One region of the Lysinibacillus sp. FSL K6-1151 genome, then DNA from elsewhere that is predicted to be linked to it. Evidence: riboswitches for the same ligand, from Rfam matches in the RefSeq annotation. Region 1 holds a riboswitch; each other region holds the start of a gene.
What was found. A riboswitch is a leader RNA that binds a small molecule or an ion and turns the genes downstream of it on or off. The one in region 1 is predicted to bind cobalamin.
Positions count from the first base shown of each region.

Region 1 (8,271 bases):
ACTTTCAGCATTTTCTCCTGCTTCTTCTAATGCCTCAAAATCGATAGGCGTTAATGTACCCACACGATCTAAACGATTCATGTAAACATTCAGTGGGCTAACAATTAAATGGAAATGCTTAGATTGTGGTACATACACAAGGAATGTTAATAGAATTAAAAGATGTGCCCACCACATAACATAAAACACTCCAGCAGCTACTGATGCAGGTAGGAAGCCAAATATAGCAGCAATGCTTGAAGCAACAGGCTCCGTATAAGTTAACCCCTCACCATGCCAGATTAATCCCATACCATTAGCGATTAATGTTGAGACCATTAAGCCACCAATGAAAATTAATACAAGACCGTTTTTCCATCCTCTTTTTAGACGCACTAGCTTTTCTACATAGCGGCGGTAAAATGCCCACACTACCGCAACTAAAATCATTAAAACTACAAGCTCTTGGAAGAACGTAAAGACACCATAGAAAATACCTAATGGCAGATGTGATCCTGGTGCTAGTCCTTTCCAAATTAAATCAATGGCCCCTAACTGAACCATCAAAAATCCATAGAAAAACATCACGTGAATTAATCCACTCTTTGGATCCTTTAATAGCTTGTTTTGACCAAATACATTGACCATAATATAGCGTAGTCGCTCTTTAACACTTTCATCAAACTCAACCTTTTTCCCCAATTGCACATACTTATAGCGTGTTTTCAACAGATAGAAGAACAATCCTACTGCATAAAGCACAACCACGACTGTTAAGACTATGTTAGCAATTAATAATGGACTCATGGTTGGTCCCCCCTTTAGTTTGTCGTAATTTTCTCTCTTTGCGGCAAATTTGCTAGTTCATACGGAAATGTGCGTCACTATATCAATATATTCCTATTCTAATAAATGAGTGAGCATTCAGTCAACATAAAACGGAAATATTTCTGATAATTTTATATTCTTACACTTTACAAGAAAAAAAGCCACCCTGAAATTTATTCAAAGTAGCATTTTTTTACTTTTCTTTTTAAAATTTAATTAATAAAAGCTGCGACATTCACATAACAAGTTTATTTTTTGAAGACATTGCCACTGCGAATGTATTCAATATCTGCTACGTTTAATCGAGCATTTACAACACGTGCGGCTGCAAATAAATAATCTGATAATCGATTTAAATATTTTTGTACAACTTTCGGCACGTCCTCCACTTCTTTCATAAGTGTCACCATTTCACGCTCTGCTCGTCGTGCAACTGTACGAGCAATGTGTAAAGTTGCAGCTGCTGGTGCGCCACCTGGTAAAATAAAACGTTGTAATGGTGGTGCCTCATCTGATAAAGCATCTATACGAGCTTCCAGCACTTCAATCGGTTGCTCTGTTAATTTATAGTGGCGTTCTTTCATCACATTGGCAAGGTCACCACCAGCATCGAATAGTTCATGCTGAATTGTTTCAAGATCTGTTAAAATATCCTTAAAAAGTGCTTGATCTAATTCACTTACTGCCTTCCCGATAAAAGAGTTTAATTCATCAATCGCCCCGTATGTTTCAACACGTAAGCTATCTTTATCAACGCGTCCGCCAATTAGACTTGTTTTCCCCGTATCGCCTGTTTTCGTGTAAAGCTTCATTTCTCTCATCTCCTAAAACTGATTTTTATAATTTCTGATGGCCTGAACTGTTGTTTCATAAACACCCTTGGCAATCATTTTACCAACTTCCGTAATCGGGCCACCATACAGCATTTCTTCCCCTTTTTGAGTTGCTGCAATTAACAGACTATCTGTAGCAGTTCCTGTAGCAATAGTTCCACTACGCTCGTCACGAATATCTTCTGATTGCAAAGCTTTTGTTTTCGCCTCTGTAGCTGTCATCAGTGCCTGGAAAAATGCCTCCTCCGATAAACAGCCATTGATTATGATCCATGTATTGATAGTACCAATATATGGATCATCCTGTCTTTCGTGTACACGTGATACGTCAACCGCATTGCCCACACCAGCTGTTACAGCTACTATCATACTGCCAAAAGGCGCTGAAAATTCATTGATGGCGACAAGAGCTGTTGGCACTGCTGTCAGCATCACAACAGTACTTGTAGGGGGAAAATTTTCTCTTTGCAAAAATTCACTAACTTCTCTTTTTACATCACTTATCACATAATCGCCAGGTACAGAGCGATTTAATAAGCAATTATGCCAGCCAATACCTGGGTTATGAACAGCAGAGGACACTGTTTTTAACGGAATCTCTGATTGAAGTTGAATATAGTGTTCCGTTATCATGAAATGGTCTTTTTTGATGACAGCTCGCTGCTGGTAATCAGTTGTTGCGGGCATCATTGTAATTTGAGGTTTTGGTATTTCAGGATGGGCATATGTAGCCACTCGTGCTTGATAAACTTCTTCAATTTGGGAGGCTATTAATACTTCATGCGGTACTCCAAGTGCTCTCATTTGCCCACCCTCCATAAGCAATAATTCATCACAATAGAGAGAGGCTAAATTCATATCATGTAGTACCATAACGACCGTTAAACCACACTCCACAGCTTCCTTCCTGACCATATCTAAGATTTGCCGTTGATGTGCAATGTCTAGATGATTGGTTGGCTCATCCAGCAGTAGAATTTCTGCTGTTTGCGCTAATGCCTGGGCAACAAATACTCTTTGTTGTTCACCACCCGATAAAAATTCTAACGGGGTGTGCTCATAGCGTTTCACACCCGTTTGCAGCATGGCATGCTGAACAGCCTGTTCATCCCGTTCAGACCAACTTGAGAAAAAACCTGTTTGATGGGGGTAGCGCCCTAGTGAAATGGCCTCCCTTACACTGTTTGAGAAAGCATTTGCATGAAGCTGTGGTAGTACAGCCATCTTTTGCGCCAAAGCACGGGCATTATAAGAAAGGATATTTTGTCCATCAATTGTGATTGTTCCAGCAGTAGCTGGTAATATCCCACTCATTACCTTTAATAATGTGGATTTCCCACTACCATTCGGTCCTAGAATACCTAGAATTTTCCCTTTTTCCACAGTAAAACTAATGTCCTTGACGATTGGTACATCTTCATAACCACCCGATAGATGTTCGACAATAATCATGCCCGTACCCCCTTACTTCTTCGTTGCTTATAAAAAATATAGGAGAAAACAGGTGCACCAATAAACGCCGTAATAACACCAATAGGTAGCTCTCTTGGCACAATAATTGTTCGTGCTACTAAATCGCAAACAATGAGTAAAGTTGCGCCATTGAAAAACGATAATGGCAATAAATGACGGTGGTCAGAACCCCAAATCATCCTTGTCATATGCGGTACAACTAATCCTACAAAGCCAATTGTGCCAGAAACCGCTACAGCAGCTCCCGTTAACATGGAGCCACCCGCTAAAATCAAATACTTACTACGTTTTACATTGACACCTAAATGCTTCGCGCGCTCTTCACCATATAACAAAACATTTAGCTCTCGTCTTTGCGTCCAAAGCATAATGGAACCAACAATAACAAATGGCGTGATCATTTGGACATATGGCCATCCACGCATTGACACAGAACCTAGTAACCAGCCAATTACTTGGCGTAGCTCTTCTCCAGATAAAGCGATCATTAATGAAATGAGAGAACCTAGAAATGAGCTAAAAATAACACCTGTTAAAATTAACGTTTCCATCTTCAATGAACGGTCTACCATTCTAGCAAAGCTCATGACAACTACCATCGTGATGATTGCGCCTATCATACTAAAAGTGGGTAGGGCATACAAACCTACGACCGGTATAGATATACTAAAAAAAATCGTAATAACAGCACCAACAGATGCCCCCGACGAGACGCCTAATGTATATGGATCTGCCAATGGGTTTTTTAACAACCCTTGGAAGGCTGCTCCAGCAATGGCCAAAGAAGCTCCCACTAGTCCCGCTAACAACACGCGTGGCAGACGGATTTTCCAAAAGATATTAGCAGCTGTTTCATCAACTGCTTGATTCCATAAAACTTCTAACGGAATATGAACTGAGCCTATCGCTACGCCACACCAGATACTAATGACAAGAAGCGTACATGTTAGTACATAGGCTAGTGCTATTTTTTTCACTTAAATACCTCTGGATAAATAGCTTTTGCTAATTCTTCAAGACCTTCTCCTAAACGGGGACCTTGACGACTTGTTGTGCTTTCATCTACTTGAACGATTGCCTTATTTTTCACGGCATTAACAGTATCGAAACCAGCACGTTGTGGTATTTTTGTTAAAATATCTGGTACATAATGATATGTCACAACGATGACATCTGGGTTTTTCGCAATAATTTGTTCTGAACTAATTTCATACCAATCCTTCGCATCTGCCGCTACGTTTTCTGCATGAATCATGTCCAGCATAGCATTCATAAATGTGCCATTACCCGCCGTATAAATAGTAGGTTCATCCGATGCTTCGACTAGCACTTTTTTGGGTTCGACATCCTTTACTTTTGTCAGGACATCTTCCACTTTTTCCTTCATATTAGCAATGATTTTTTCAGCCTCTGGTAATTTCCCTGTTGCACGACCAAGTAGCTCAATCGTTGTGTAAGTTTCATTAAAGTCTTGTGCATTTTTTACGACAAATACTTTCAAACCTGCTGACTCAAGCTGTTCAATCACCGCTTCTGAAAGGGACATGCTAGATTCATGCGAAAACACGATATCTGGCTTTAAGGCAATAATTTTTTCAATATTGTACTCCATGCCCCCAACTTTATCCTTTTCAGCGACTTCTGGTGGATAATCATCATTGTCTGTCACCCCAACTATTTCATCATTTAAACCAAGTTCAAATAATATCTCTGTGTTACTTGGAATAAGAGAAACAATTTTTTCAGGCGGTGCTTCAAGTGTAACATCCTTGCCAATGGCATCTGTTATGGTCATTGGGAATGTTGCTTCATCCACCTGTGGAGTCTCTTGCTGTGTTTGCTGCTCCGTAGCTACTGACTTGTCATTTTTGGCTTCTTGCCCGCATGCTGCTAACAAACCTACTGCTAAAAATGCTGATAATCCTATTTTCCAAAATTTCTTCATGTGAATCCTCCTTTGTTGATCCGTGCGTCAATTGGTTAGAAATATTTTCTCCATCAAAATAAGACCCCTCATCTTCGAATGATGAGGGGTCAAAATCGCACCAAAAAACTGATACAAAATCCACCACCCTATCCTCGTAGGCTGTCATGTCTATACTATAAAGGCAGGTCTCCTGGCTCGTGCTTATTGCGTTTTTCAAGCCTTCCCGAAATCTTCAGTGGCATTATTTGAAAAAACTCACACTTACAGTGGCGGGACCGCATCGGAATTACACCGACTTCCCTTTTCACTTTACTTAAGTAAAGAACCTTTATAATATTCAGTTGATTTCATTATACATGAAAATAAAAGAAGTCGCCTCCATTCCAGACGACTCCTTGGCAATTATACAATTTCAGAAAAATATTGTACGGTTTTCATTTGTGCACCTATTTGTCGCAATGACCACGTTTGCTCTAAATAGATATCCGCTAGCTTTTCGTACTTCCCGCCAAATTTTAGTGCCCATTCCACCGCTACAACACTTTCATAAAGATGGGCCATCTTTTTCGCTATATCTTTTGCTTCAAAAGTTTTAGTTGCTTCATCTAAAGCGCTAAAACTTTGTAATGTAGCCGCAAGATTTACCAACTGCTCTTCCACAATTTGCACTAGTGGACTATCCGCTAGCTTCTCTAGCCTTGTCTCCATTTCACGGACAAACAGTTCATGTGCATGGAATTTATCCACTAAACGAATAAGTTCTAAAGCCAAAATATTTGCCGTTCCCTCCCATACCGTCAATACTTGTGCATCCCTTAGTAAGCGTGGTGTCACAAAGTCTTCAATATAGCCATTACCACCATGTAATTCAATCGCTTCACTAGCATAATGAACGGCTTGCTCTGCCGTTTCCTTTTTCATAATGGCAATATATAAACGATTCATAATAAGATCTTGTTGTGTTCCCTGCCCACTTGTCACTTTATCGTATAATTGAATAAGATCAAATACTGTCGCTACTTCCACATGCAGCTTAGCAGCAAACTTCCCTAATGTATCCTGGATCATTGGGTATTGTGTTAAGGGCTTGCCAAAAGCATATCGATTGGTCACATAATGCTTTGCCTCTAAAAAGCCTCGGCGCATAATACCAATCGATGCGACTGCATTACAAATTCTTGAAAGATTTAGTGCTTCTAGCATGTAATAAATCCCTTTATTTTGTTCCCCTACAATATAAGCAAGGGCACCATCAAACTCTACCTCGCCCGATGGGACTGCTCGAACGCCTAATTTATCTTTCAATCGACGAATACGAAGATGATTAGCCGTACCATCTTCATTATTCCATGGAACTGCAAATAATGTTAACCCTTTAGAGCCTGCTTGTGCGCCTTCTAAACGTGCCAACACCATTGCTACGCCACACATACCTGCATTGGATGCGAAGTATTTTTCTCCATAGAGACGGTACTCATTGCCTACTTTTCTGGCCTCCACAACATTCGCCCCAACGTCTGACCCTCCTTGACGTTCTGTTAAAAATGTTGCCCCTTCGTATAGCTCCGTCTCTCCTGTTGCACAAACATGTGGCAAGAAACGCTGCTTTACATCCTCATCAGCATAATGATCTAATAGATAAGCCGTAGCCATCGTCAAAGTCACGGGACAATAAAAACCGGGCTCTGCATGAGATAGTAAATAACCTTGTGCAAAGCTATAGACATAATTCCCTTTGTGACCTAACTGTGGAATTTCTTTGTGCACATAGCCAACAATTCCCGTATTATATGTCTCTTCAATTGTTTTTTTGTAACCGTCATTCACCCAAACCTCTGATACCTCTTCTCCATAAGCATTATACCGTTCAAGGCGGGGCTCTCCCTGCCGATCAGTATGTTTTGCCCTTACGTCAATATCACCTGCACATAACTCACCGAAATCTGTCAGTTCTCTGTGTGCATAAGACAAAAACTCTTTATCTAACATCATTTCTAACACTTTTTGAAGCGTTTCTTCCTCTGTAAAAAAGTTTGTTGCACGCATTTCTTCCTGCTGTAAAACCTTCATGCTATCTCACCTCTTGTCCTTTCAAGGATTGTTTTAAAATTTTGCCTGAAGCATTGCGTGGTAGCGCTTCCACTTTTTCGAAAATACGTGGTAGTTTATACTTCGCAAGCCGTTCCTCTAAATAAGCTTTCAATGCATCCTCATCTATGTCTTGTTTCGTAGCATATACAGCCTTCACGGTTTCCCCCCATTGCGGATGTGGTATACCAATGACAGCAACTTCAAATATCCCTTCAAAGCTTAATAGGCAATCTTCAATTTCCTTCGGATAAATATTGACACCACCTGAAATAATGACATCTTTTTTGCGATCCACAATCCAAATAAAGCCGTCCTCATCCATCCGAGCCAGATCTCCTGTTTTTAACCACCCATCAATGTAAGCAGCCTTGGTTGCTATTTCATCCTTGAAGTAGCCAAGCATATTACCCTCACCAAATAAGACAATTTCTCCTACTTCGCCCACATTTACATCTTCTCCATTGTCATTGACAATACGAAGCTCTGTGCCAAGTGGCGCCCGTTGGCCAATACTCCCAGCCTTCGTTTCATGCTCCTTGCCAAATAACAGTGAGCCACTCGGACCCGCCTCTGTTAATCCATAAACACAGGTTAAATTAGTTGTTCGGAATGCCTGTTGAATGAAGCGAACCTCATTTTGAGATAATGGTGCTCCACCATATACCCACCACTTCATGGAAGACAAATCAGCCGTTTGTAGCCTCGGCATCTGAGCCGTTAATAAATAAGCAACAGGCGCTCCAAAGAAATGCGTCGTTTTTTCCTGCTCAATGGCATCGATAAAAAGGTCTGGTGTAAAGATTGGTGTTAATACGCTTGTTGACCCTACAAATACGCCCGCCATTAAAAATAAATGCAATGGTGCTGAATGAGTTAATGGCATCATGAGCAATATACGGCTTTCAGGTTTCACTTCCATTTCAACAGCAATCATTTGTGCCACTGTTAAAATATTACGGTAGCTAAATAACACACCCTTTGGTTTTCCTGTCGTACCAGATGTATACAAAATAGTCGAAGGGTCATCTTCTTGTAGCTGGCAATCAATTGTTTGTGTGCTCGCATTTTGAAGCATTGTTTCGTAATGCTGCCAACCTGCTTTTTCTTGGCCGGTTTTAATTTTTAATGGTACAGCAGCTA
Region 1 covers NZ_CP152040.1:545,105-553,375, reverse strand. Annotated here, with positions in the region: gene MHI04_RS02600 (heterodisulfide reductase-related iron-sulfur binding cluster) at 1-786, opposite strand, end outside; gene MHI04_RS02595 (cob(I)yrinic acid a,c-diamide adenosyltransferase) at 1,056-1,619, opposite strand; gene MHI04_RS02590 (adenosylcobinamide amidohydrolase) at 1,632-3,092, opposite strand; gene MHI04_RS02585 (iron ABC transporter permease) at 3,089-4,090, opposite strand; gene MHI04_RS02580 (ABC transporter substrate-binding protein) at 4,087-5,058, opposite strand; cobalamin riboswitch at 5,203-5,385, opposite strand; gene MHI04_RS02575 (acyl-CoA dehydrogenase family protein) at 5,443-7,110, opposite strand; gene MHI04_RS02570 (long-chain-fatty-acid--CoA ligase) at 7,112-8,271, opposite strand, start outside.

Region 2 (8,271 bases), 1.8 Mb from region 1:
TTCCCTCGACATGTTAAAAATACTTCCACAAAATGAAGCTGATCCTGTGATAAGGATGCTAGCTTCGACAATTCAAACTCATTTTCAATCGTCGTTTGACAATGAGAACACTGTAACTTCGTAATTTTCAATGTTTTACTGCAGACAGGACAATTTGTGATTACTTGATAAGCCATAGTGAACTCCTTCCTTTAAGTTAAATTGATTATATACCAAATAATTTAAAAAAGTAAATAATAAAATTAATTTATTCAATGAAAATATCAATAAAGTTAATTTGTTAATTAATATTATTAATAAAAAGAAAAACGCCATTCTAATGCAAAATGGCGTTTCTTTAATAGATGACTCTTACTAATGTTTGGAGCAAATGAGGTAATCCAACTGGCCTCTATCATTACCAGCCCATACCTCCATGACCACTGTATACGTGTTTTCTATATTATGATCATTTCGTTTTATGTTTTCTTTCTCGCGGGTGTGAAGGCAAAATAGCATGATATAATTGTTGTGAAGCGGGATGCTGATATGCTCCATCCTTTCCAATCTCCTCCACTAGCCGACCATGCTGCATGACAAGGATACGGTCTGACATAAAACGTGTTGCCTGTAAATCATGCGAAATGAAAATGTAAGCAAGCTGTCGCTCTTTTTGAAGTGTTTGTAGTAACTGTATAATCTTCTTCTGTAAAATCATATCAAGACTGCTAATCGCTTCATCTAAGACAATTAATTTTGGCTTTAGCGCAAGAGCTCTAGCGATGTTGACTCGTTGCTGTTGCCCCCCACTAAGCTGCGAAGGATAGTTTTGAGCCATTGCCCTCTCTAACTCTACACAGTCTAGTAATTCCCTTACTTTATGTTGTCGCTCTGTTTTGCTAAAATGCTCGAAATTCAGAAACGGTTCTTCGAGTATTTCAAAAATCGTCTGCTTCGGATTAAATGAATGATAGCTATTTTGAAAAACTGCCTGTAAATCTCTACGTATTCTTTTTTTATGCTTGCTTGGTGCTTCGTATAAATTGACACCTTGAAAGAGCAACTCCCCGTTTGTTGGTCGTTCGATTCCTAAAATAATACGACCTAATGTGCTTTTTCCTGAACCACTTTGACCGACTATTCCTAGACATTCCCCCTCCTGAAGTGAGAATGACACCTTCTGTAATACGGGAACTTCCTGCTTACGCTGGAATAGAAATGGTCTTTGAGCGTAATGCATATCAATATTTTTCACGTCTAGCAGCGTCATTTTTTCACCTCTAAAATAGCATTCTTGCTTGTAATAGTTTCTTTGTATAGGCATGCTGAGGTGCATCAAAGAAATCATAGACATTCGTTTGCTCAATGATTTTTCCTTGATACATAACAGCCACATCGTCAGCTAGTTCAGCAATAACACCTAAATCATGTGTAACAAGAAGTATGGCAGCTTCTGTTTCTACGCGAATACGATCAAATAGTGTTAATACTTGTTTTTGATTGATCGTATCAAGAGCTGTCGTTGGTTCATCAGCAATATAGAGGGAGGCTTGTAGCGCCAATGATAAGGCAATCATCACTCGCTGTAGCATGCCACCACTCAACTGAAAAGGATAATAGTGTAAAAGCTGCTCTGGATTTGGTAAATGCACTTTATGTAAGGCATCAAGAGCTATTTGTCTCATTTCTTTTTTGGTCAGCTTAAAGTGTGCCTTTAATGTTTCTCTGAAATGGCCTTCAATCGTTTGGATACGATCGAAGGCAGCGGATGGATTTTGCAAAATCATCGAAAGATGCCGCCCACGATATGCTCTTAATTTAGTAGCTGAAACATTCATTAAATTTTCCTGCTGATAAAGAACTTCCCCTTGTGTCACCTGTGCGATAGACGGTAATGTTTGCATGATGGCATGGCAAAGCATGGTCTTGCCACTACCACTTTCTCCTATGATTCCTAAGACACGCCCTTTATAGGCTGTCAGATTGATAGTGGATAATACATTTTTCTCCCCAATTTTGACGTTTAAATCTTTCACTTCTAAAACCTTCTCCATAACTTCACCCCTCACGAATCAAACTTCTTTAAACGATTGGCTAAATGATTAAACAATAACACCACTAGGACAATGGCAAGCCCAGGATAAAGCATTAAATCGGGATGCTGACGGATATATTGTTTCCCTTCATTTACCATCATGCCCCATTCTGGAATCGGCGCCTGCACGCCCAGACCTATAAAGGAAAAGCCAGCGATTTCTAAAATGACTTTCCCGATATCTAACGCCACAATCGTGACAATAGCTGGCAGTATGTTAGGGATATAATGATGAATGATTAATTTAATGCCTGTAGTGCCAGTAATCCTAGCAGCTTGAATAAAGTCTTTTTCATTCATCCCAATACATAAACTTCGAACCATTCTGGAGTAATAAATAAGCTGTGTAAAAATAAGGGCTATTAAAACATTTTTTAAGCTAGGGCCTAATACACCTAAAAGTCCAAATGCAAGTACCAGTGTCGGAAAAGCTAATAAAACATCACATATTCGAATAAATACCACATCGATTATACCTCTTTTCAACGCTACAAAGGCACCAAGTAGGACAGCTAAAACAATAGCAACGACTTGAATGAAGAGTGCTGATCCTAATGAATAGCGAATACCTAAAAGCATGCGAGAAAAGACGCATCTTCCTAAGTGATCTGTACCGAATGGGTAATCCCAGGAAGGGGCTAAAAATTTCTTAGTTATATCGACAGCTAACGGATCATGTGGCATTAAAATGGGTGCAAACAATCCCAGTAAGACAATGATTACAAGGAGGGATAAGCTAAATAACCCTAGAATAGGATCTCTTCTTTTTCGTAATCGCTTCATGTTAATCTCTCCTGTCCTTCATCATCAGATGAGGGTCCAATAGACGATGCAATACATCTGTGCATAGATTGGTCAACACATAGATCACAGCAATAATCAATACATAGCATTGTACAACGGGGTAATCCCTGTTCGTAATGGATTCGATTAAATACCTACCGAGTCCTGGCCAACTAAAAACTTGCTCCACAATTACAGCTCCACCTAGTAAACTACCGAGCGTCATACCTAATAAGGAAGTCAAAGGTATGGCAGCATTTCGTAACACATGACGTATGAGGATTACAGAATTTTTTAATCCTCTTAGCTGCGCATATTGAACATATTGTTGCTGTAATTCTTCCTGGATAGTGGAACGAATAAACTGGATGAACAGACCAATGGTTGGCAATGCTAGTGCGAAGGCTGGTAAAACTAAATGAGCGAGTGTACCCTTTCCGTTTGTCGGAAAGAGCCCTAATTTTAAGCTAAATAGATAGAGCAGTAGGAAACCTAACCAAAATGTTGGAATGGATACGCTCAATATGCTAAAGAATCTAATGATTTTATCGATGATGGCATACTTAGACAATGCACTCATAGTCCCTAATGGTATACTGAATACTAAAATGAGGACAAATGCGGCAAGAGCTAATTCAATGGTTGCAGGTAATTTCGCGAATAGCTCATGTGCTACTGGTAATTTACTCACAAAGGATGTACCAAAATCTAACTGTAAAACGCCTTTTCCCCATAGCAAATATTGAAGAACGAAAGGTTTGTCCGTCCCTAGTTCTTCGCGTAATGCCTGAACAGCTTCCTCGGTTGGAGCAACTCTTGCCAATCGTAGGATGACCTCAGCAGGCTCTATCGGTACAAAACGAATAAATACAAAGGTTAGGATGGAAACTCCTAGTAAGACAAACGGCAAAGTCAAAATTCTTTTTAAACAAAACATCCATGTCGATTCATACATGCTGTCACTTCCTACTCACTCCTATGATAAAGAGAGAGCTGTCTTTGCAAGACATACTCTCTCTTTTTTATTACTCTTTATCCATTTGTGCATAGGGAATATCATATTCAGATGCACGTGGAGCAAAATCCTTCATATATGGTTGATAAATTACATTATTTGTTTCGTAAGAGATAGGATAGAAAAGTGCTTGATCATGGAATATGGATAAAATATCCGTGTAAAGCTGCACTCGTTCCTCTTCATCTGTTCCCACTAATAATTGATGGATTTTCGTATCGATGTCTGTGGCGTTAGGTAAGCCTAATTTTGCCTCATAAACACCACTAGCATTTGGCGTAGCTGACTCATTTGCAAAGCTATGTGGGTCGGTTGGTGGTCCGTTTGTACGCCAGAAATTAATATCCACCTGATCATCCATTAATTTTTGAAGACCGACCATCACATCCGCACCTTCTAAATTCAACTGTACCCCTATTTTTGCTAGTTCACCTTGCATTAATTCCGCCATTGGCTTTTGGATTGCATCTGTTGCGATGTAGATTAAATCTAATGATAATGGTTGCCCGTTTTTCGAACGAATTTTTTCGCCCTTCTGTAACGTCCATCCTGCCTCATCTAGTAGTTGCTGCGCTTTTTCAGGATTATATAAGATTGGCGCTAACTCTATATTGGCATAAGGAATGGCATCCCAAAATAATGTGTTAGCCACTTTTTCTGTACCATGTGTAATACTGTCAACCATTTGTTCCTTATTGATAGCATATTGAATGGCCTGACGAACCTTTAATTCGGCTAACGGACCCGACTGAGTATTGAAGAGTAACGCTTTCGTAGACAAAGGCTCAGAGGTAGCGGTTTTGTATTTACTGCTATCTTTTAAATACGTATAGTTATCTAAACTAATGATGCCACGACCATAAATTAAATCTAATTCCTCGTTTTCAAATGCTAATGAAATCGATTCTGAATCTGGGATAATTTTAACTTTAATTTGTTCTACGAGAGGCTTTTCTCCCCAATAGTTTTCATTGCGACTAAATAAAGCATATTCATCTTTTTTGTACTCGGTTAATACCCATGGACCTGTTCCAATAGGTGCCTTGATCGAATCTTGTGTCGCATCTCCGGCTGGGAATCCATTATCCCCTAAAAAACGGAATGGTCTTACAAAGGCAAGCTCGTTTAAGACAGGATAATAAGGTTCATCTAATTGCAAGCGAATTGTAAAATCATCCACTTTCACAACCTCTTTCATATGGTTGACCATACCCATCCAAGAATGCATTTCCCGATCCGCTAATACTGCATTGAAATTACGAATCACATTATCTGCATTAAACGCAGTTCCGTCTGAATACTTAACATCTTTTCTTAAATGAAAAGTATAAGTCGTTTTATCTTCTGATATGTCCCAGCTTTCTGCTAGCTTTGGGCTAACAGTTCCATCGTCGTTGTATTCCACCAAGGATTCATAGACCATCGCTTGTGCGGTCATTTGATTGGGTAAATATGTATGGGGGTTCAATGGGCCGACATCTAATGGCCACCCAATTGTTATCATTTTTTCATTTGTTTGCTGTGTTCCTGTCTCTCCCTTTTCTTGATCTGTGCTTGTACAACCAGCAAGTACGCTGAAAGTTAACACAAGGATGAAGGGAAGTACATACTTAGTCAATCTCATTTTCTGTCTCCTATCTCTATTCGTGGTACAAATGAATCTAGTTATAGATAGATGGAAAGAAGGTATCAACAATGCGTTCAAATTTTTCGAGCTAACGAGTAGAAGTTGATTTGCATTGTGCAGACACCTTTTCAAAGTTTGTGATATCAGCTAGAGGCTTTAGACACACCGACATTGCCACAGGACGTGGTGCTTCTTGACGTTCAGAGGGCATTTAAACAGCCATTGACTATTTATCTTCTTCAGAAAAAGAAGTCTTCTGTATGTGCTACTACAAAAACATTTGCTGAATCAAACTAAAAAAACCTTATTCTAAAAAAGAATAAGGACAGAAAAACTTACAATGAGTAAGCCTCCATCCATCTCCCTATCTTTCGTAGATCATCAATGAATCTCCTTACAAGCAGGCATTCTGGCTCATGAATCATGATTTTGCTTCACCTTCCCAAGTAATCACTTAGTGGTATTTGAAACAAAACTCCTCATTTACAGCTGCGGGACAGCATGGGATTTACACCCATTTTCCTTTTAATTGAATGAAAGTCTTTTTCACTCAAACTTGTAATGATCGCTATGAAATTCGTTATAAACATAACATGCTCGATTGTTCACGTCAATTTTATTTTCTGAATATAATAAAAATCTTAAAAGAATGAAACAACAAAAGACCAGGTCCATTTTTTTCCTGGTCTTTGTTGTATTTCGGAGAGAAGATGTAGTAGTTGTAGTAGATTTATAAAATGATGTCGTTATCTCGAGATAGATGGTTGTACTTCCTGGCGTAATGTTTTCGTTGCAGCAACCATATTAGCTAAAGCTGCAACAGTTTCAGTTTCTTTTCTTGTTTTTAAACCACAATCTGGGTTCACCCAAAATTGATGGGGATCTAACACCTGTAAACTATCTCTCATAATAGTTAGCATTTCTTCATTGCTTGGCACACGAGGACTATGAATATCATAAACGCCTAAGCCAATGCCCTTTTGATAAGGTTGCCCTTGCAGTGATGTAATGAGCTCCCCGTGACTTCTTGATGTTTCAATGGAAATCACGTCTGCATCAAGTGCACTAATCGGTTCGATGAAATCGTTAAATTCGCAGTAGCACATATGTGTATGGATTTGTGTTTCATCTTTGACACTAGCTGTAGCCAGCTTAAAGGAATTAACAGCCCATTCTAAGTAAGCTCCCCATTCTTCTTTTCGTAGCGGTAAACCTTCTCTTAGAGCTGGCTCATCCACTTGAATAATTGAAATACCTGCGTTTTCGAGTGCCTCAACCTCTTTGCGAAGTGCTAATGCAATTTGATAAGCGACATCTTTACGTGACAGATCGTCTCGTACAAAGGACCAATTTAATATCGTCACTGGTCCTGTCAGCATACCTTTTACAAAGCGCTTTGTTAAGCTTTGAGCATAGGCTGACTCTTTTACAGTTATTGCTGAAGACCACGCTACATCTCCATAAATGATCGGTGGCTTAACACAGCGTGAGCCATAGGAAACGACCCATGCTTTTTTTGTAAAGGCAAAGCCAGTCAGCTTTTCACCAAAGTATTCGACCATGTCTGTACGCTCAAATTCACCGTGAACGAGTACATCGATATCTAGTTCCTCTTGTATCGTAATCCAGCGTTTTGTTTCCTGCTCTATAAATGCTTCGTAGGCTTCATTCGATAATTGTTTTTTACGCCAAGCATTACGATTCCTTTTCACCTCATCGGATTGTGGGAAGCTTCCGATTGTTGTTGTTGGGAATAGCGGTAACGCTAACGCTTGCTGCTGGATTTTTTGACGCTGAGCAAATTCACTATGTCGTTCAAAATCTTGCGTTGTCACAGTTTGAACTGCTTGATGAATCAACTTGTTTTGACGGATTGGATGGTTTTTTAGAGCCTCAATTGCCTTCATACTTTCAGAAAAATTATGCTGTAAGATACCCTCTGTATCTCGTCTACATTTAGTTAGCTCCGTGATTTCTACAATCTTTTCATCTGCGAAGGCTAAAGCATGCTTCAGAACAGGGTCAATCTCATTTTCAAGAGCAGTTGTGATCGGTACATGTTGTAGATTGCTGGATGGTTGAATCCATAGCTCTGCTGCATTACTTAAATGCTCAATTGCCTGAATTGTAGCATTGACCTCCGCTAAGTTGGAACGCCAAATATCACGTCCATTAACAACCCCGACTGCCAATACTTTGTCCTGAGGGAAACCATATTGACGAAGTGACGCCATATTTCCTTTATAGCCATGAACAAAGTCTAGGCCAAATCCTTCTACAGGCAATGTCATCAATGTTTCATAGCTGCATAATGCTTCAAAATAAGTTTGCAGCATGATTTTCGCTTCTGGAACGGCAACGGCTAACTGGTCGTAAATCTCTTGCACAAGCTTGATGTCTGCTGGATCAAGGGTTGTGACAAGTGATGGCTCTTCTAGTTGAATCCAATTTGCACCTGCATCTACTAATTCTTTTAATACTTGTGTATAGAGCGGTATTAGAGCTAATAAGTATTCAACCTGTGTGAATTTGCTATAGCCTTTTGTTAACTTGCAGAATGTATAGGGACCAATCAATGTTGGCTTTGCAATAATACCGTACGTTTCTTTCGCCTCTAAGAAATCGGCCAACACTTTATTTTCTGTTAGTTTCAAGGCCTGTCCCTCGTATTCAGGAACAATATAGTGATAGTTTGTATTAAACCATTTTGTCATCTCACTAGCTACAGCTGTTTTATTCCCTCTTGCTACGCTGTAGTAGGTAGATAAATCT
Region 2 covers NZ_CP152040.1:2,365,579-2,373,849, reverse strand. Annotated here, with positions in the region: gene MHI04_RS11520 (DUF2089 domain-containing protein) at 1-176, opposite strand, end outside; gene MHI04_RS11515 (dipeptide/oligopeptide/nickel ABC transporter ATP-binding protein) at 449-1,249, opposite strand; gene MHI04_RS11510 (ABC transporter ATP-binding protein) at 1,260-2,033, opposite strand; gene MHI04_RS11505 (ABC transporter permease subunit) at 2,045-2,857, opposite strand; gene nikB (nickel ABC transporter permease) at 2,859-3,812, opposite strand; gene nikA (nickel ABC transporter substrate-binding protein) at 3,883-5,496, opposite strand; cobalamin riboswitch at 5,881-6,074, opposite strand; gene metE (5-methyltetrahydropteroyltriglutamate--homocysteine S-methyltransferase) at 6,246-8,271, opposite strand, start outside.
Region 2: it holds a riboswitch for cobalamin, as region 1 does, so the genes downstream of both, nikA (nickel ABC transporter substrate-binding protein) here and MHI04_RS02580 (ABC transporter substrate-binding protein) in region 1, are expected to answer to the same signal.

Region 3 (8,271 bases), 930 kb from region 1:
ATTAATTTTGTTCGCAGAGTGCTATCGGTCGTCATTAGTGTGACACTAACCTCTTTTGTTTACTGGTATTCTTATTTACGCCATACAGATTTTTTGTCTGAAACAATGATGCAGACAGTGACAGAGGTTAGCACACTTATTTGGATTGGTAGTATGCTACTTATCTCGATGTTGCTTTATTTGGTTTTTGAGTTATTTGATCCAAGCGGTATTACGGCTGGAGATCGTCGTAACGGTCAAAAGTCCTTGCTATTGCGTCTGCGAAGCTATTGGCGACAGCAGAAACGTTTGCGACAGGTGTTAAAAATTGCTGTTACAAACGGTGTTGTGCAAACAATTAAATATGCAAGGCAGCGGGAAAATGAAAAAGAGCTTGCGATTGCACTACGAGCAACTTTAGAGCAGTGTGGTGGGATTTTTATTAAATTTGGACAGGTCCTCTCTACACGTAAAGAATTATTTTCACCTATTTTTATTGATGAGTTAGAAAGATTGCAACATAGTGTGAAGCCTTTACCAGCAGAGCAAGTTACACAAATTTTAGAGGGTTCACTTCCACAACCTATGGATGAAATCTTTAGTCATTTTCAAATGGAGCCCATTGCAGCAGCGTCAATTGGCCAAGTGCATAAGGCACGACTCAAAAATTATGAAGAGGTTGTCGTCAAGCTATTGCGCCCAGAAGTAAAAGGGGTTATGCGTGATGATCTTGAAATTTTAGAGGAATTTGCTAATTGGCTTTCAACAAAATCGACTTGGGCAGAGTCATTAGGCTTTCGGGAGTTAGCGGGTGGGTTTGCCGATGGACTACGTGAGGAAATTCATTTAGATATTGAAGTGCGTAACACATTACAGGTAAAGAATGCGCTAGCCAAAAGTGATTATAAGGTGCGAATTCCTAAAATTTATACAGCGTATAGTAATGAGAATATCATTGTGATGGAATATATTCGTGGACAAAGTGTGGCGGATGGGGCATCAGAATTCAAACGTTTATCTATTGATCGTAGGCACTTTGCCAAAACGGTATTATATTCTTTCTTTGAGCAAATGCTATTCTCAGGTATTTTTCATGCAGACCCACATCCAGGTAATATTCATATCGATGAATCGGATGGCACACCCGTTTTGCTCGATTTTGGAGCCGTTGGACGATTAGGAGCTACACAGCAAGAAGGCTTAAAGCTATTTTTGATGGGCATTCAGCTTAATGATTCAAGCGTGTTATATGATGGCCTAACATTATTAGTGGAAAATGCTGATCATGCAGAACGCGCAAGAATGGAGCAGGCCATCGATCAAATTTTATTAAAAATCTCCTATGTTGATCGCATACCAACTGAAGAATTGATCCATGCGCTCTTTACAGTGGTAAGAGATTTTGGACTTGCATTTTATCCTGCTGTAGGATTGGCTCTCCGGTCCTTGGTGACGCTAGATGGCACATTACGGGTCATTGATCAACGTTTCGATATATTTACAGAGGCAAAGGATTTTTCTGCTACATATATGCGTGCGTCTTTCCTAAAGCCATTTAAAGAACCGATGGCAACAAAAGAGCGACTGCAGGAGGAACTATCCATGCTGATTCCCACTTTGCGAAAAATGCCAAGAAGGGTAGATCAACTCATTCAACGGGTTGAAAGTGGGAAAATCATTTTACATCATGATATATTCTCGGATGAACATAATGCACGTTTTATCACACATCTGTTTTCTCGATTTGTTCTGCTTCTAGTAGGGATAACATTTGGCATTATATCTGTCGCTCTTTTAGCCATCTCACAATTTATTCATGATTCGTATGCGGTATATTTAAACACAGCCGCTTATTTAGGTTTATTTTTATGTGCAATTTTGTTAGTGAGATTATCTATACAAGCACTGAGATCGATGAAGCAGTAGGTAGGGATTGATTCCCTACCTTTTTCATTGAAATATTTGAATAAAATATTACAAAAACATTACAAAGTGATGTGTAGGTCTAATGTCGAATCAGCTAATAGTAGCGATAGGCAGAATAAAGTGGCGTTTTGTAGAATAAAGTAGCTTTCTTGCAAATATTACAGAAATATTTCGAGTTTTACTAATGTATTAAATAGACATGAAATAGTATAAAAGTTATGCTGAAAATGCTAAACTTTAAAAGGCTAAAATAAATATAAGAACATTTGATTAAAATAGAATCGTTCAAGTGATTACATAGAATATCTAGAGCGAAATTGACAGATGAAGGGGAATGAAAATCAGTGGGTAAGCGCAATAAATGGCGTAAGTCGATGGTGCTAGCATTAGCACTAGCTGGCGGCTTATTATTTAATACAATTCAACCAACAGAAGTACATGCCGAAGAAACTTCTCAACAAATGATTGAGAAAAAGGCTGAAATTGATGCACAAGTTAAAAAATTACAAGAAGAATTAACAAAGTTACAACAAGAGATCGACGCAAAGGTGAAAATATTTAAACAGGTACAAGCTGATATTAAAGAAGTGGATGCTAGTATTGTTGAAACACAAAAACGTATCGAGCAACGTTCTAAAATTTTAAGTGAGCGTATGGCTGCATACCAAGCACAAGATAATACTGTAGGCGTTTATTTAAATGTCGTTCTTGAAGCAAAAAGCTTTGCCGATTTAATGGATCGTGTCGTAGCGGTCAAAACATTAATGGATGCTGACCAAGAATTGGTAGATCAACAGGAAGCAGATAAAGCAAGCTTAGAGCAACAAAAAGCTACATTAGATGAAAAACAAAAAGAGCTTCAAAAGCAATTCCAAGAGCTTCAACAAAAGGAAAGCGAAATGGAAGTGAAAAAGGCTGAAAATGAAGCGAAATCACTTGCATTAAAAGCTCAAATTGCAACGAAACAAGAAGAAGAACGTTTAGAGGCAGAGCGTAAAGCAGCTGAAGAAGAAGCAGCCCGTTTACGTGCGCTACAAGCAGCAACTCCAGTTGTACAAGCAACTCAAAATAATGATGGCGGCGTGCCACAAAAAATTGTTATGGGCTCAGGAGCTGGTACGGCTTCTTCAGGAGATGCTATTTCAACAGCTAAACAATTCCTAGGACGTCCATATGTCTGGGGTGGTAGTAACCCATCGACAGGCTTTGACTGTTCAGGTCTTGTACAGTGGTCATACAAACAAGCAGGTGTTTCTTTACCACGTACAGCATCACAGCAGTATTTAGCAACTCAACGTATCTCAGCAAGTGAAGCGCGTGTTGGAGACTTAGTATTCTTCAGCTATGGTTCTGGTGTAGCTCACGTAGGTATTTACTTAGGGAACAACACAATGATCGATGCTCAAAACAATGGTATCGTAATTGAATCACTTGATTGGTGGAATCAATACTTAGTAGGCTTTGGTCGTATTCAATAAGCCTCTATATTTAATAGACGATTGACATGATGAAAAGGTCATCTTTGTAGAGAAAAAATATACAAAGATGACCTTTTTTATTTTGCTTTAGTGTTCATCTACCTCCTTTGTCGAGGAGAGATGAACACTTATTTTGCATTTCTAGTGGTTTAAGAGGAGCATTAAAGGTAAGCTCGAAGCGTAATGACTGTGCATTAAATTTTAAAATTTAGCTTAATGACACCTGTCTCTTTTAAGGCAATAAAGAAAATGATAACAAATGGGCCAACGAGTAAACCGATGATACCAAATAACTGTAGACCAATGAACATGGCAATTAATGTTGGCAAAGTGGATAAGCCAATGTGGTCGCCCATTAGTTTAGGCTCGACGACACGACGAATAATAAGTAAAATAGCAGCTAGGATGAATAATTTTACAGCAATAGCTGTGTTTCCCATTAATAGATGGTATAGTCCCCATGGGGCTAATATAATAATGGACCCTAGGAAAGGAACGATATCTATTAACCAAATAATAATGGTCATCGTAACTGCATATTTCGGTTGGATTAATAGTAATCCAATAAGTGTGACGCCACCTATGATAAAGCTTACAAATAAGTGTGCCTTCATATAACCGAATGTTGCATCTTTTAAACGATTTAAGATGATTTTTATTTTCTTTGCTGTGTTAGGCTTTAAATATTTATAAGTGATTTCCTTTAATTTGGGCAAATCAAGCATAAATAGGAATAAAGCAATCATATAAACGAGAAGACTGATAAATAGGCTTGGAATCTCTGAAAAGAATGCTGAAACTTTGTTATAATTAAAGAAGCTTAAAAAGGATTCTTCAACTTTCTTTATGAAATCCATAGTGGTTTTTTGAAGCGAAGCACTTACTTCAGGTGGAAAGTCCTCTGTGTATTTAGAAATATTTTCTTGCATATGAAGCCACATATCTGATAGCTTGGAAATATAATAGGGAGCTTGCTTTGACAATATAATTATTTGCGACATAATTTGTGTAATGGATATATAGCAAATAATAGAGATAACAATAACACTCACTATGTATATAAAAGCAACTACAATTTTCCTTGACATTTTCCATCGCCTTTTAAAGAACATAACAATGGGTTCTAAGAAAAATGCACTGACACCAGCAAGTATTATAGGCATGGATACAGGGATTACAAAATAGGCAGCTACAAGTAGAGAAAGAATCACAATCAATCGGAAAATCATTTTCCTAGCATTAAATTTATTCATAAACTCACCTTCTTTGAGAAAAAAATTAAGTTAAGTGTACCATAAATCAAATTTTATTACGTTCTGAAACAATAAAGGTAGGGATAAATTATGGAGAAAGAGATTTTGCAACTTTTTAATAATCTAACAGAGCATGACCGCGATATTGAATCTTACGAGGAACTAATAAAAATTCTGCAGGAACCCGTAGATTGGACATATGCAGTCTGGGAACAGCTTGTACAAGCACTTACATACAAAGATGGTCATGCACGTGCACGTGCTGCACAAATTTTATGCGCCTTAGCCGCAAAAAGTGACCCAGAAGAAAGGGTATTGGAGGATTTTTTAAAAATTTGGGCTGTGACTTATGATGAACGATCCGTTACAGCTCGAAATGCATTACAAGCTATTTGGAAAATTGGGCTAGCAGGTCAAGTACAAAGTGACTTAGTGGTGTCTTATTTAGCAAAGAGATTTCAAACTTGTTTAGATGAGAAGCATCCGACTCACATTCGCCATGATATTATTGTATCTTTTAAAAAGCTATATGACGAGACAAGTGACATAAAGTTATTAGACATTGCCCATCGTTTAATTAATGAAGAGCAGGACGTTAAATCTAAACAGAAGTATAAGTCAGCCATCCGTTCAACGTAACGAGATGGTGTTTTTTGTGCAAATTATTTGGTAAATTATTGAATAGTCAACAATAAATGAAAAAACAAAAGGGGTTAAGACATGAGCATTTATAATTATTTAGTACGAAAACCTAATGGTGAAATTTTATCCATGGAAACATATCGTGGAAAAACGATGCTAATTGTCAATACGGCGAATCAATGCCGATTTACATATCAATTTGATGACTTACAAAAAATGTATGATAAATATGGGAAAGATAATTTTGTCGTTCTAGGATTTCCTTGCGATCAATTTGGTCATCAAAATCCTGAAGATGGCGAGGAGACTACGCATCTTTGTAAAGTGAATTATGGCGTTACCTTCCCAATTTTTGAGCTTGTACAAGTAAATGGAGAGACTACCCACCCATTATTCAATTATTTAAAACATGAAGTGGATTTTCGAGAGTTTGGCAAGGCGAGCATGCAGGAAAAAATGCTTGCTGAGGCAATTGTTCAACTTGCCCCAAACTTTTTAGATGGTCGTAATATTCGCTGGAACTTTACAAAGTTTTTAGTAGATGCTAACGGCAAGACCGTTGCACGCTTTGAACCAACAGATTCACAACTTGATATTGAACAGGCAATTGAAACTATACTATAAAACAGTTTTGTTTATCTTATTCTTTAGAAATGGTGACGATCCATTCAAAGCACAGCTATTTTTTCCTATTAATATATGATAAACTGCTTTACAAGTGAATTATTCTTGCAGAATAAAGGTGCTAACAAGCATAATCGGGAATTCGGTGAAAAACCGAAGCTGTTTCCGCAACTGTAAGTACAGCTAGTATAAAGGTTTACCACTGTCTTAACAGAGATGGGAAGGTACTTTATCACACATTCGTTTTTTATGTAATGAACTGTACAAGCCAGGAGACCGACCTTTGTTTGAACGTATAAAAACTTCTCGGAAGCTAGGAGGATATACGGCAAATACATAGGCTATGTCATGTTAATTTGGCCATTATTATGTTATTTTCGTCGTTCCTTTGCGTAAAGGAGCGGCGTTTTTTTATGCAAGAATTTTCATAATGAAAAGTGGGGGGAACGCAAGTGAAAAAAGATGCACGTTATTCTTGTTATCCATTTATGCGTGAAAAAGCTTCGACGGTTGATTTTGAGATTCGAACAGACAGTCTGACTACGCATTTGGGAGTTGCTTTAGCTGCAGTTAAGAAAGAGGATGTACAAGCTGTTGTAGAAGATTTAATGGTTATTTTACCTATGGCCTACCATGTCAATGGCTCGGTTCGTGGAAAACTAGCTGTAACAGAAGAGGATCTTGCTTGGTTAAGTGAGCGCTATGATTTTTATGTTCGTCATGTGAAGGAAGAGATACAAAACTTTGTTTTACCTCAAGGTACGGAGGCTGCTGCTGCTCTACATCTTTGCCGTAGTGAAGCCAAAAAATCATATCGTACATTACACAAAGTATCGGAAGAACGAGAGGTTCCAGCTATTCTTTTTGATTATTTAGGCCTATTAGCCAATGTCTGCTTCGTTATGGCTGTCTTTATGAATCAACAAGCAGGGATAGCTGAAATATCATTTATTAGTAAATCATATCCGATGAAAAAGAAAAAGGAGAATAATAATGAAGAAATTATTTAATGTTCAATGGCTAACAGTACTCTTCCTTGCAATGATTTTAGCAGGTTGTGGTACTTCAGTAGATACTAAAAATAAAGACGCTTCACAGGATACACAACAAACAGAGCAAACAAACTACAAAGTGACAGATGATCGCGGTGTAGAAATAGAGTTTAAAGAAGTACCAAAAACAGTTGTATCATTGCAACCAAGTAATACAGAAATTTTATTTGCTCTAGGTGTTGGTGATAAAATCGTAGGAGCAACTGAGTATGATACTTACCCAGAGGAAGCACAGAAAATTGAACGGGTTTCTGATTCTGTGAATTTTAACAGTGAACGAATCATAGCGTTGAAGCCAGATGTTGTTATAGCTTATACGATTGGTGATAAGGAAGCAATGAAACCACTTGAAGATGCTGGAATCAAAGTGTTTGTTATTCAATCAGCAGCTACATTCGATGATGTTTATGGTGACATCGAACAGATCGCAGCTGTAATGGGTGTTGCAGATAAAGGAAATGAAGTAAACGAAGAGATTAAAGCGAAATTAGCTGACGTTAAAGCAAAGGTGAAGGAAGTAAAAGCACCGAAAAATGTTTATTTAGAAATTAGTCCTAAGCCCGATATTTATACAGCAGGCTCTGGTACTTTCCAGCAAGAAATACTAGATGCAGCCAATGTTAAGAATGTTTTTTCTGACTTGAGCAGCTGGGCACAAGTTTCTGAGGAAGATGTCATAGTGAAAAACCCAGATGTTATTTTAACGACAGTAAACTACACAGAGGATCCAATAGGTGAAATACTTGCACGTGATGGATGGAATACAGTGACAGCAGTTCAAAATAAAGCAGTACAGACTCTTGATACAGATATCTCTAATCGACCTGGCCCACGTATTGGGGAAGCCGTAGAACTAGTAGCAAAGGCTGTCTATCCAGAGTTATTTAAATAAGAAACCATTCAAGGCTAGCTGTATACTGACAGCTAGCCATTTTTATGTGGGTTGTTATTTCCTAGTGTGAAAATTGGAATTAATTGAGTTAGTTCTATAAAATAAAAGTAAGAGTGCTCGATAATTTTAGGAGGTGTAGTAATTGGAACAGTTAGAGACAAAGATAATTCCATTTGAGGCAGTTTATAATTTTCGAGATATGGGGGGATATAGGACAAGGGATGGGCGCATTGTCAAGAACGGTTTATTTTACCGCTCAGCGGCTCTTGGGAAAATGACGTTGGCGGATAAAGAGCTATTTGAAACATTAGGGATTAAAACCATTTTTGATTATCGTGATAATAATGAGGCACACCATAATCCTAACCCTATGTTCTCACACGCTCAATATATTCAAATACCAGCGAAGGGCAATCATACATTTG
Region 3 covers NZ_CP152040.1:4,259,243-4,267,513, reverse strand. Annotated here, with positions in the region: gene MHI04_RS20600 (AarF/UbiB family protein) at 1-1,905, shown strand, start outside; gene MHI04_RS20595 (C40 family peptidase) at 2,250-3,383, shown strand; gene ytvI (sporulation integral membrane protein YtvI) at 3,578-4,636, opposite strand; gene MHI04_RS20585 (hypothetical protein) at 4,727-5,275, shown strand; gene MHI04_RS20580 (glutathione peroxidase) at 5,357-5,902, shown strand; cobalamin riboswitch at 6,002-6,202, shown strand; gene MHI04_RS20575 (hypothetical protein) at 6,355-6,912, shown strand; gene MHI04_RS20570 (ABC transporter substrate-binding protein) at 6,896-7,846, shown strand; gene MHI04_RS20565 (tyrosine-protein phosphatase) at 7,989-8,271, shown strand, end outside.
Region 3: it holds a riboswitch for cobalamin, as region 1 does, so the genes downstream of both, MHI04_RS20575 (hypothetical protein) here and MHI04_RS02580 (ABC transporter substrate-binding protein) in region 1, are expected to answer to the same signal.

Region 4 (8,271 bases), 1.8 Mb from region 1:
AAATCAACCAATTGATTATAGTTATTAATTTTAGAATTCTTATCTGTATTTATTGTAGGATCATTAACATAAATAAAAATATTTTTCCCTTCTGTGATTATATTAACTACTCTTAGTGTTGAATCCCATTCAACAGGTAGTTTTAAAGACTCACTAACAAACCTTACGGGTACCATTGTAGTTGAGTTCATAATGGTAGGTGGGTTGTCTAGAAAAGTCTCCTTCCCATTAACAATTGCTTTATACGAATTAACCTTTAATTGAATAGTTGTATTCCCTTTACTTGCTGTTATGGTTTGGGTTGAGGAATCCCAGGCAACAGTTGCATCTAATGATTCAAATATATTTCTCATCGGTAACATCGTCCTACCATTTATAGCAGTACCACTATCAAAAAATACTACATCTTTGTTAATTGCATGGACATAGCTATTATCCTCTACATAAATCAAAGAGCATAGATAAAATACAAAACTTACAAAAAATAACCGTTTTAGCATGACAATTCTCCTGTTCTATAACTATAATTAATTGTAAGTATAGTTTATTATTAGCGTTAAGAGAATACTTAATTTTCAATTTATGTTTTTTTCTCTAAAAGGTGGTTAAATCCTGATCGTGAAGCTGATATATTTTGAACATAAAAAAAGAGATACTGCTTGCACAATATCCCTTTTCTTTCGTGGAGAACCTATTGCTAAATCATTCATTTTTAATGTTATCTAGATCTAACCATCCCTCAAATATAGAATCGTCCTTTAAATCAAAATAGTATTTTGTGAATCGCGCGAATTCTGTGGAATCGATTTCTTTATAGTTATAAAATTGATAGTAACTTTTTAAAAATTGTTCAATGTCTTTGATTTCTTCATTATCATCAAACAAATTCAAGAGCATTGCAGGCGATTTTCCATAGACATATGCACTCATATCAGATTGGTATTGATCAAGTGGTAAATTGACTGGAAGCACTAGGTCTGGATCAATGCTGTAAATCGTATAGGGTTTGCTCAGATTCAATTTTTTAAAGTTGAATAGATTTGTAGCAAATACCGCGAAGCCTTCATCTAACCAGGCATGATGAAAAGGATCATTGGTAATGACCCCGTAAAACCATTGATGGGCAATTTCATGAACCACTGTACTTTTAATCTGCTCAGAACTACTAGGACCACTGTTGTAAATCGTATGGGCTGTTACAATTCCTGGGTACTCCATGCCCATTCCATCTATGATAATATCTAGTTGTTTGAGAGGATACGGCCCCATTATTTCTTCAAAATAATTTATGACAGCTGAAGCCTCGTCTGCTATTTCTTGATATAATTCCTTTTTATTTTCCTCAAATCCAAATACTCTAATGGCGATGTCTTCGTCTTTTTCCACTAGTATTGGATCTTTTACTAGAGCAACAAATATTTCCTTCACGTTCTCAACTTCAAGTAACCCTTTGTTTGGGCTTGGAAATGCCTCTTGATCAAATGAAGACACCAACGTGTACTCCTGAGGAATGTCATAGGTTAATTTGAAATTGCTGAATGTAGTATGATACGTCTCTCCTCTAAAACGATAATCTTCTTTGTTCCATTGATGGTTTCTATATGTGGCAAGCATCGGATAAAATTGAGCTAAATGATAATTACCATTACTCTTCGTAAATCTTAAGCCCTCTTCAGGCAGAGTGAACTCATAGGAAAAATAAACTTTCATTTCTTGATGAGGTTTCAATTTTTCTTGAAGCTGAATGTTGAGTGAATCTTTTTCAAGAGTATAAGCTGCCGTTTTTCCATCAATGGTAATGTTATGGAACGCAATGGTCGATGGATGCTCCAGTTCGGGTGAGACAGCTTTTGTAAACATATTAGGTATAAAATAAAATATCAATTGTTCCCAATCATCGGTAGAGAGGTTTTTAACGACAACGGTTGATTCTAGCTGAAATTTCCCGTCATTATCCATCTTAAGTGCCATATCGTATTCACTAAAATTACCAGGGCTTATCGCCTTTGGTATAAATTCTTCTGTATTCACCTTTTGAGCAATAGTAGACGCTTCTTTCCCTTCCTGTTGATTGAACTCACAAGCAACGAGAAAAATACATACTAGTAATAAACCTGTACTCCATAATTTCTTCTTTATAACTTCCGCCCCCAATCCCAACACTATTAGCTACAATAAAAATGGTATATATATAAATTTTATATTATTATCCCAATTTAAACCATATACTTTCGATCTTTCATCTGGAATCTAGTTAATTACCAAGATGAACAAAGAAAGAAGAGCACATATTCGTGGTGATATGCTGCCTATTAGGTAGACAGATGAAAATTAAAAGCTGTTGATATTTTTAGATGTAGCTGTTGATTATGCCGTAATGGGATGACTTTGGTAAGTAACCGACGCCATTTTTTTATGTCCATTGCTTTCATGTGTTGTTGTAATGGTTCGTAATCTATCACAATCGTATGTAGTTCTGCTAAGCTTTAAACAGACTATCCTTACTGACAACAAAAAAATCCTGCATGTATATACACACAGGATTTCTTTGTCATCTTTTTAAACTAATCAATTCTATTTAGTACCACTTGCTCCAAATCCAGATGTTCCTCGGATCGTTTGTGATAATTCATCTACTTCTACTAATTGAATGGATGGGACAAATTGAATGACCATTTGGGCGATACGCATAGATTTTTCGACGATAAACGGTTCTTGGCCGTGGTTGATTAAAATAACGCCGATTTCCCCTCTGTAGCCTTCATCAATTGTGCCTGGGCTATTCAGTACGGTTACACTATGCTTTAATGCTAGTCCACTTCTTGGTCGAATTTGGGCTTCCGTTCCTTTAGGTAATTCAATCTGTATACCTGTTTTAATAAGTTTGGCTACGCCTGCTGGTATTTCTACTGCTCCAATGGAATAGAGATCCATGCCCGCATCACCAGGATTGGCTTGCATTGGTAGTATTGCATCCGCGTGTACTCTTTTGATTTTTACTTCTACGTTCATTATTTTCCATCCTAACGATTAAAATTAAATGTGTCATCTGTAATTGGCGCTACTTTTGCTTTAGCATAGGTAGCTCCCTTTTGTGAAAAGAAATCATATGTGGAGCCTTCATTACGAATACCGTTCATCACAATCGGATTGACTTCTTCTTCTGGAAACATTGCTTCAAAACCAACATTCATTAAGGCTTTATTAGCATTATATCGTACATAGGCTCTCACTTCAGGTGATAATCCTGTTTCCGCATAAATATCATCCGTATATTTCATTTCATTTTGATATAAATCTAATAATAACTCATAGCCCCATAAATTTAGCTCTTCTTGTTTTTCTTTTGAAAATTGCTTGAATAGATTTTGAGCAAAAAATCCAACTGCGACACCATGGATGGATTCGTCGCGTAAAATAAGTGAAATAATTTCAGCACTGTTTCGTAGGAAGCCTTGTCCTCCTAAGTACAGCGGGTAGAAAAAGCCAGAATAGAAAAGGAAAGATTCGAGCATAACGGAGGAGAACATCGCTTTCCATAAGCTTTCTGGATCGTTTTCTTCGATACTATTATAAATATCCGCAATTTTATTGGCCTTATATTGTAGAAACTCATTTTTTTTGACCCATTCAAATAACTCATCTATTTCTTCGTTTGTACAAAGCGTTGTAAAAATATAAGAATAGGATTTGGCGTGGATTGCCTCAAATGCATCAAAAACGGTTAGGACAGCCTTCTCTTGTAAATCGTCTGTATAAGCGGCCACACGATTCATCCCTATATTGGTCTGAACTGTATCCAGTAACGTTAATCCCGCGAACACTTTTTTATACGTGTCTTGATGCTCAAAGCTTTTCCACTGTTTGATATCTTTACTGACCGCAATTTCCTCAGGAAACCAAATTTGCTTCCATTGCTGGTCCCAAAATATTTGGGCAAGTTCACTCGTTGCCTTATTCCAATTGACCGCCTCATAAATTATATTTGACATGCTACACACTCCTCTAAGCTTTGTAATCGTTGACGAACATAGTAAACGGACTTAATGCCCTTTACCCATGCATAAATGTATACTTTAGCTAATTGTTCAGTTGTCCAATTATCTGTTACATAAAGCGTCATGGAAATACCTTGGTCAACGTGTTTTTGAGAAGCAGAGTACAAATCAATTAAATCATACGGATTAACATCATATGCCTCTACATATAAATGACTGTTATCATTTGTTAAATGAGGCATTGGATAAATCGTTCTACTATCTGCATAATCACGAACCTCTACACGCTCAGTACATGGCGCAATAGAAGCCGTACAGCTACGTATGTAGGAAATACTGCCAGTTGGTGCAATAGCCAAACGATAGGAATGGAATAGACCATATTGCATCACATCTTGCTTAAGCGTTTCCCACATGTTTTTCGTAATGATTGGAACATTGCCAAGTGCTTTTAACACAACGGGTGATAGTTCTTCGTCGATTTTATTGACATATTGGTCAAAGTAGCTACCTGATGCATAATCACTGTCCTCAAATCGATAAAAAGTTGCAGCTTTTTCTTTAGCCATTTCCATCGATGATTTGAGTGAATAAAAGTTCATTGCTTCCATAAAACGATCCATGAAATCAATCGATTCTTTAGAGCCATATAAAATGCCCTCCGTCACAAGATGGCCGTGGAGGTTCATACAACCAAGTCCTACTGAATGCATTAATTGATTGGCTTTTGCAACAGACGGTACATTTTTAATGTGCGTCATTTGCGACACATTTGTTAATAGGTGCATAGCCGTATCGATTAAGGCTTCGAAATCATTGACCTTACTTGCTGCATGAATATCAATAGACCCTAAGTTACAGGATACATCTAATCCATAGTCATTCGGTTGATCTTGATCTGTAATAATGCTTGTTTCTTGAACTTGCAGGATTTCGGTACATAGATTGGACATTTTTACGCGACCGATGTTTTTTAATGGATGCACTTCATTGACATTATCATCAAAAATTTCAAACGGATAGCCCGATTCAAATTGTGCTTTTTTCACTTCTGTATACAGCCTACGTGCATTCAAACGTTTAATTTTACGAATTTTAGGGTTATCAAGTAGCTCATAGTACATATCTGAAATGGAAATCTCAGACATGCGTTTGCCATATTCTTTGAAAATATCATATGGGCTGAACAAGACAATATCTTTATCACGTTTCATAAGTTCGAAGAAAATACTTGGTATAATTATTCCTGTTGATAATGTTGCGAGGCGAATTTTATCATCGGCATTCGGTTTTTTAGATGAAATAAAATTTTCAATGTCTGCATGGAAAATATTTAAATAGACAACACCAGAGCCATTTCGCTGCCCTAGTTGATTGGAATAACTGAAAGAATTTTCTAACAGTTTAGCAACTGGGATGACACCACTGGCACGATTTAGAATCTCTTTAATAGGGTCACCTAAAGGGCGTAAATCAGTTAAGTTAACTCCAACCCCACCGCCAAGTCTTGATAGCTCTAAGCAATAACCAATATTTTCAGCAATGCTATTCATGGAATCATCCATCGATAATTTAAAGCAGCTCACTAATTCACCACGTGCTTTTTTACCACTATTTAATGCTGTTGGTGTAGCAGGCTGATAAGCTTCCATCATTGCTTCGACAGAACGTTCTGCTAGCACCGTATTCCCTTGTGCTAAATACAAGGCGATAATGACAATACGGTCCTCATATTTTTCTAAAATCTCTTCTCCATCACGACTTTTCATAGCATAGCTATCGTAAAATTTACTTGCACTCATAAAGGATGGGAAGCGGAAATTATAATCATATGCTTTTTTGTACAACTTCTTAATAAATTCCATTTCATACATGTCGATAAATGCTTTCTCGTAGTAGCCCTCATCAACTAAATAACGGATTTTTTCTTCAATATCAATAAAGTAACGTAAACGCACGTTGACATACTCTAAAAAGTAGCGGCGTGTAGCTTCACGATCCTTTTCTAATTCAAGTAGCCCAGTTGAACTATAACGATTCAGTACGTCATTATTTAGCTTTAAATAGGTTTTCATCTTATTACCCTCGTTTCATAAAACGTTTGTATGGCTTCATAATCTGTTTGATTGCCTCGTAAATCTAATTTTCTTACTAAGGGTACATGATAGGTAGCAGCGATTTTCTCGCCAGCAGCCCCAAATACGTTGTGCCCAAAGTTACTATTCCCACTGGCAACTACACCTTTACAAAAATCTCTGTTTTTTTCTAAAAAACGTTCCACTTTTGCAGGGATATCGCCTAAGCCATCAGTATAAGTAATTAAAAGATAAGGCTTATTCAATTGTAATTCCTCAAAGAGCTCGACAGACTCTGCCCTTAATTTAGAAACAATATTGCGGACATTTCCTGTACGACTTGCGTAAACGATCATAGCGCAATCATCTCAATATGAGAAACTATGTCCTTAACATCTCCTATAAATGTATTATTCATTTCTAAAACAGGCACACTTAAAAAACCTGCATCGATTATTGTTTGTTTAGCTTGTTCATCGTGATCAATGTTGACAATTTCTGCATCAAGTCCTGCACGTTGTAATTCAGATTTTACCCAAAGGCATTTTGGACAGATTGTTTTCGTATAAAGTTTCATAGAAATCCCTCTTTTCATATAATAAAAAGCTATCTCCTCTAGAGAGATAGCTAAATGGAAACGTTACCATACCAAAAATACTGACGTTCCCATTTCTTAATCCCCGAAGAAATGATTAATTGTTTTATAGAGGCAGGTCTCCTGGCTTTGCTTCATCCTCTGATTCCCTTCCCATGCGAATGCACAGTGGTTGTAATCATTGTCAGCTTCACAGTTGCGGGGACAGCGTCGGAATTGTACCGAACTTCCCTTTTAAACTACATATAGTAGCACCTATATAAAACGAACACAATATATAGTTGTTGTTCAATAGTTTTAAGTGTACCATCCTTCATATAAAAAGTAAATCTAGATTCTAAACTTCTTTATTTTTTGATTATTCATTATTTTCGATTATAACTTTCGAAGGAATTTCACCATCTATTACTTATATCTTAATTCATTGTGTATCTAAACTATGTACGAGATTTTTTGTTACTACGGATCTATGAGCATTAAATATACTAGCGTATTTCACATAGAAACAGCCTATATTCTAAAGAATAATAGACTGTTTGACATGTCGAACGTATGGATTACTCGATTTCGACAAATAAGGACAATTCCTTATAAAATTCAGGCGTTGCTGCCGAATTCACTTGAAAATGAGGATTATATTTTGATAAAAGTTTATAGAGAGTAGTTGCGGTTAACAGATTCTGTTCTTGATCGAAAGCCCTGAAACTTTCATAGACCTCCTTCACTTTACCATTTATTGAATGACAAAAAAACTGTTGAACATCTGCATCCTCTAAATAATCCTTTTCCCATCTGTAACATATTAAATTTGTTAGGAAAAACATTTCTAATCCAGGCATTTTTCCAACTTCAATGAGCAATGACATTCCATAATGAAATGCATTTTCCAACCATTTTATGCCGTGGCGATCTTTGTAAAAGCGCATCAACTTTTGTAACCCATGTCCTTGCTCCTTCACTAGATAAGCATGGATATTTGTATGACCAGCAGTTCTTTCCCATTCATCGAGAGAGAATTTATACTTCCTTACCAGTTTCATCCAAAGCTTTTGAAGCTTGTCTTCAGAAAGGTATTGTGTTTGTTGATTCCATCTTAGAAAAATGTCTAAACTTTCTAATACCAAGCCTCTTTCCATTTCAAAATGATCCAATTTTCTATATAAAACTTTTTGATTCATATCTATGTTGTCCATTATGTCTTCAGATTTGTTCATTTTGCATTCCATTTAATTATTCACTTCACTTCAGATTTTTTATCTACTATCATGACATGTCTCGACTAATTCACGCTTGATCGTTAAATAGGCATCATTAATAGATGTATAATCATTTGGGTTTTCTTCTATTAACTTCCTAATATAAAGCTGTAAAGGCCTAATATGCTCACCAGAAAGGTTGTTCATAATTTGCTGCTTTAACTGATTTATATAAAATGAAATTGAATGTGATGTCATCTTGTTCACCCCTATTTATTCATAAAAAAAACATCTTGCCCTAATGGGAAGATGCTAGCTATGACTGACATACTTCATAGTTCTTCAACCAATATAAAATAAGTCGTCTATATTGAATAGAGACTCTTTTTTTGGTTGTCGCACTATGA
Region 4 covers NZ_CP152040.1:2,383,618-2,391,888, reverse strand. Annotated here, with positions in the region: gene MHI04_RS11610 (copper amine oxidase N-terminal domain-containing protein) at 1-500, opposite strand, end outside; gene MHI04_RS11605 (M1 family metallopeptidase) at 703-2,160, opposite strand; gene dut (dUTP diphosphatase) at 2,575-3,012, opposite strand; gene nrdF (class 1b ribonucleoside-diphosphate reductase subunit beta) at 3,024-3,992, opposite strand; gene nrdE (class 1b ribonucleoside-diphosphate reductase subunit alpha) at 3,980-6,073, opposite strand; gene nrdI (class Ib ribonucleoside-diphosphate reductase assembly flavoprotein NrdI) at 6,070-6,429, opposite strand; gene MHI04_RS11580 (glutaredoxin) at 6,426-6,650, opposite strand; cobalamin riboswitch at 6,764-6,942, opposite strand; gene MHI04_RS11575 (hypothetical protein) at 7,226-7,882, opposite strand; gene MHI04_RS11570 (hypothetical protein) at 7,922-8,122, opposite strand.
Region 4: it holds a riboswitch for cobalamin, as region 1 does, so the genes downstream of both, MHI04_RS11580 (glutaredoxin) here and MHI04_RS02580 (ABC transporter substrate-binding protein) in region 1, are expected to answer to the same signal.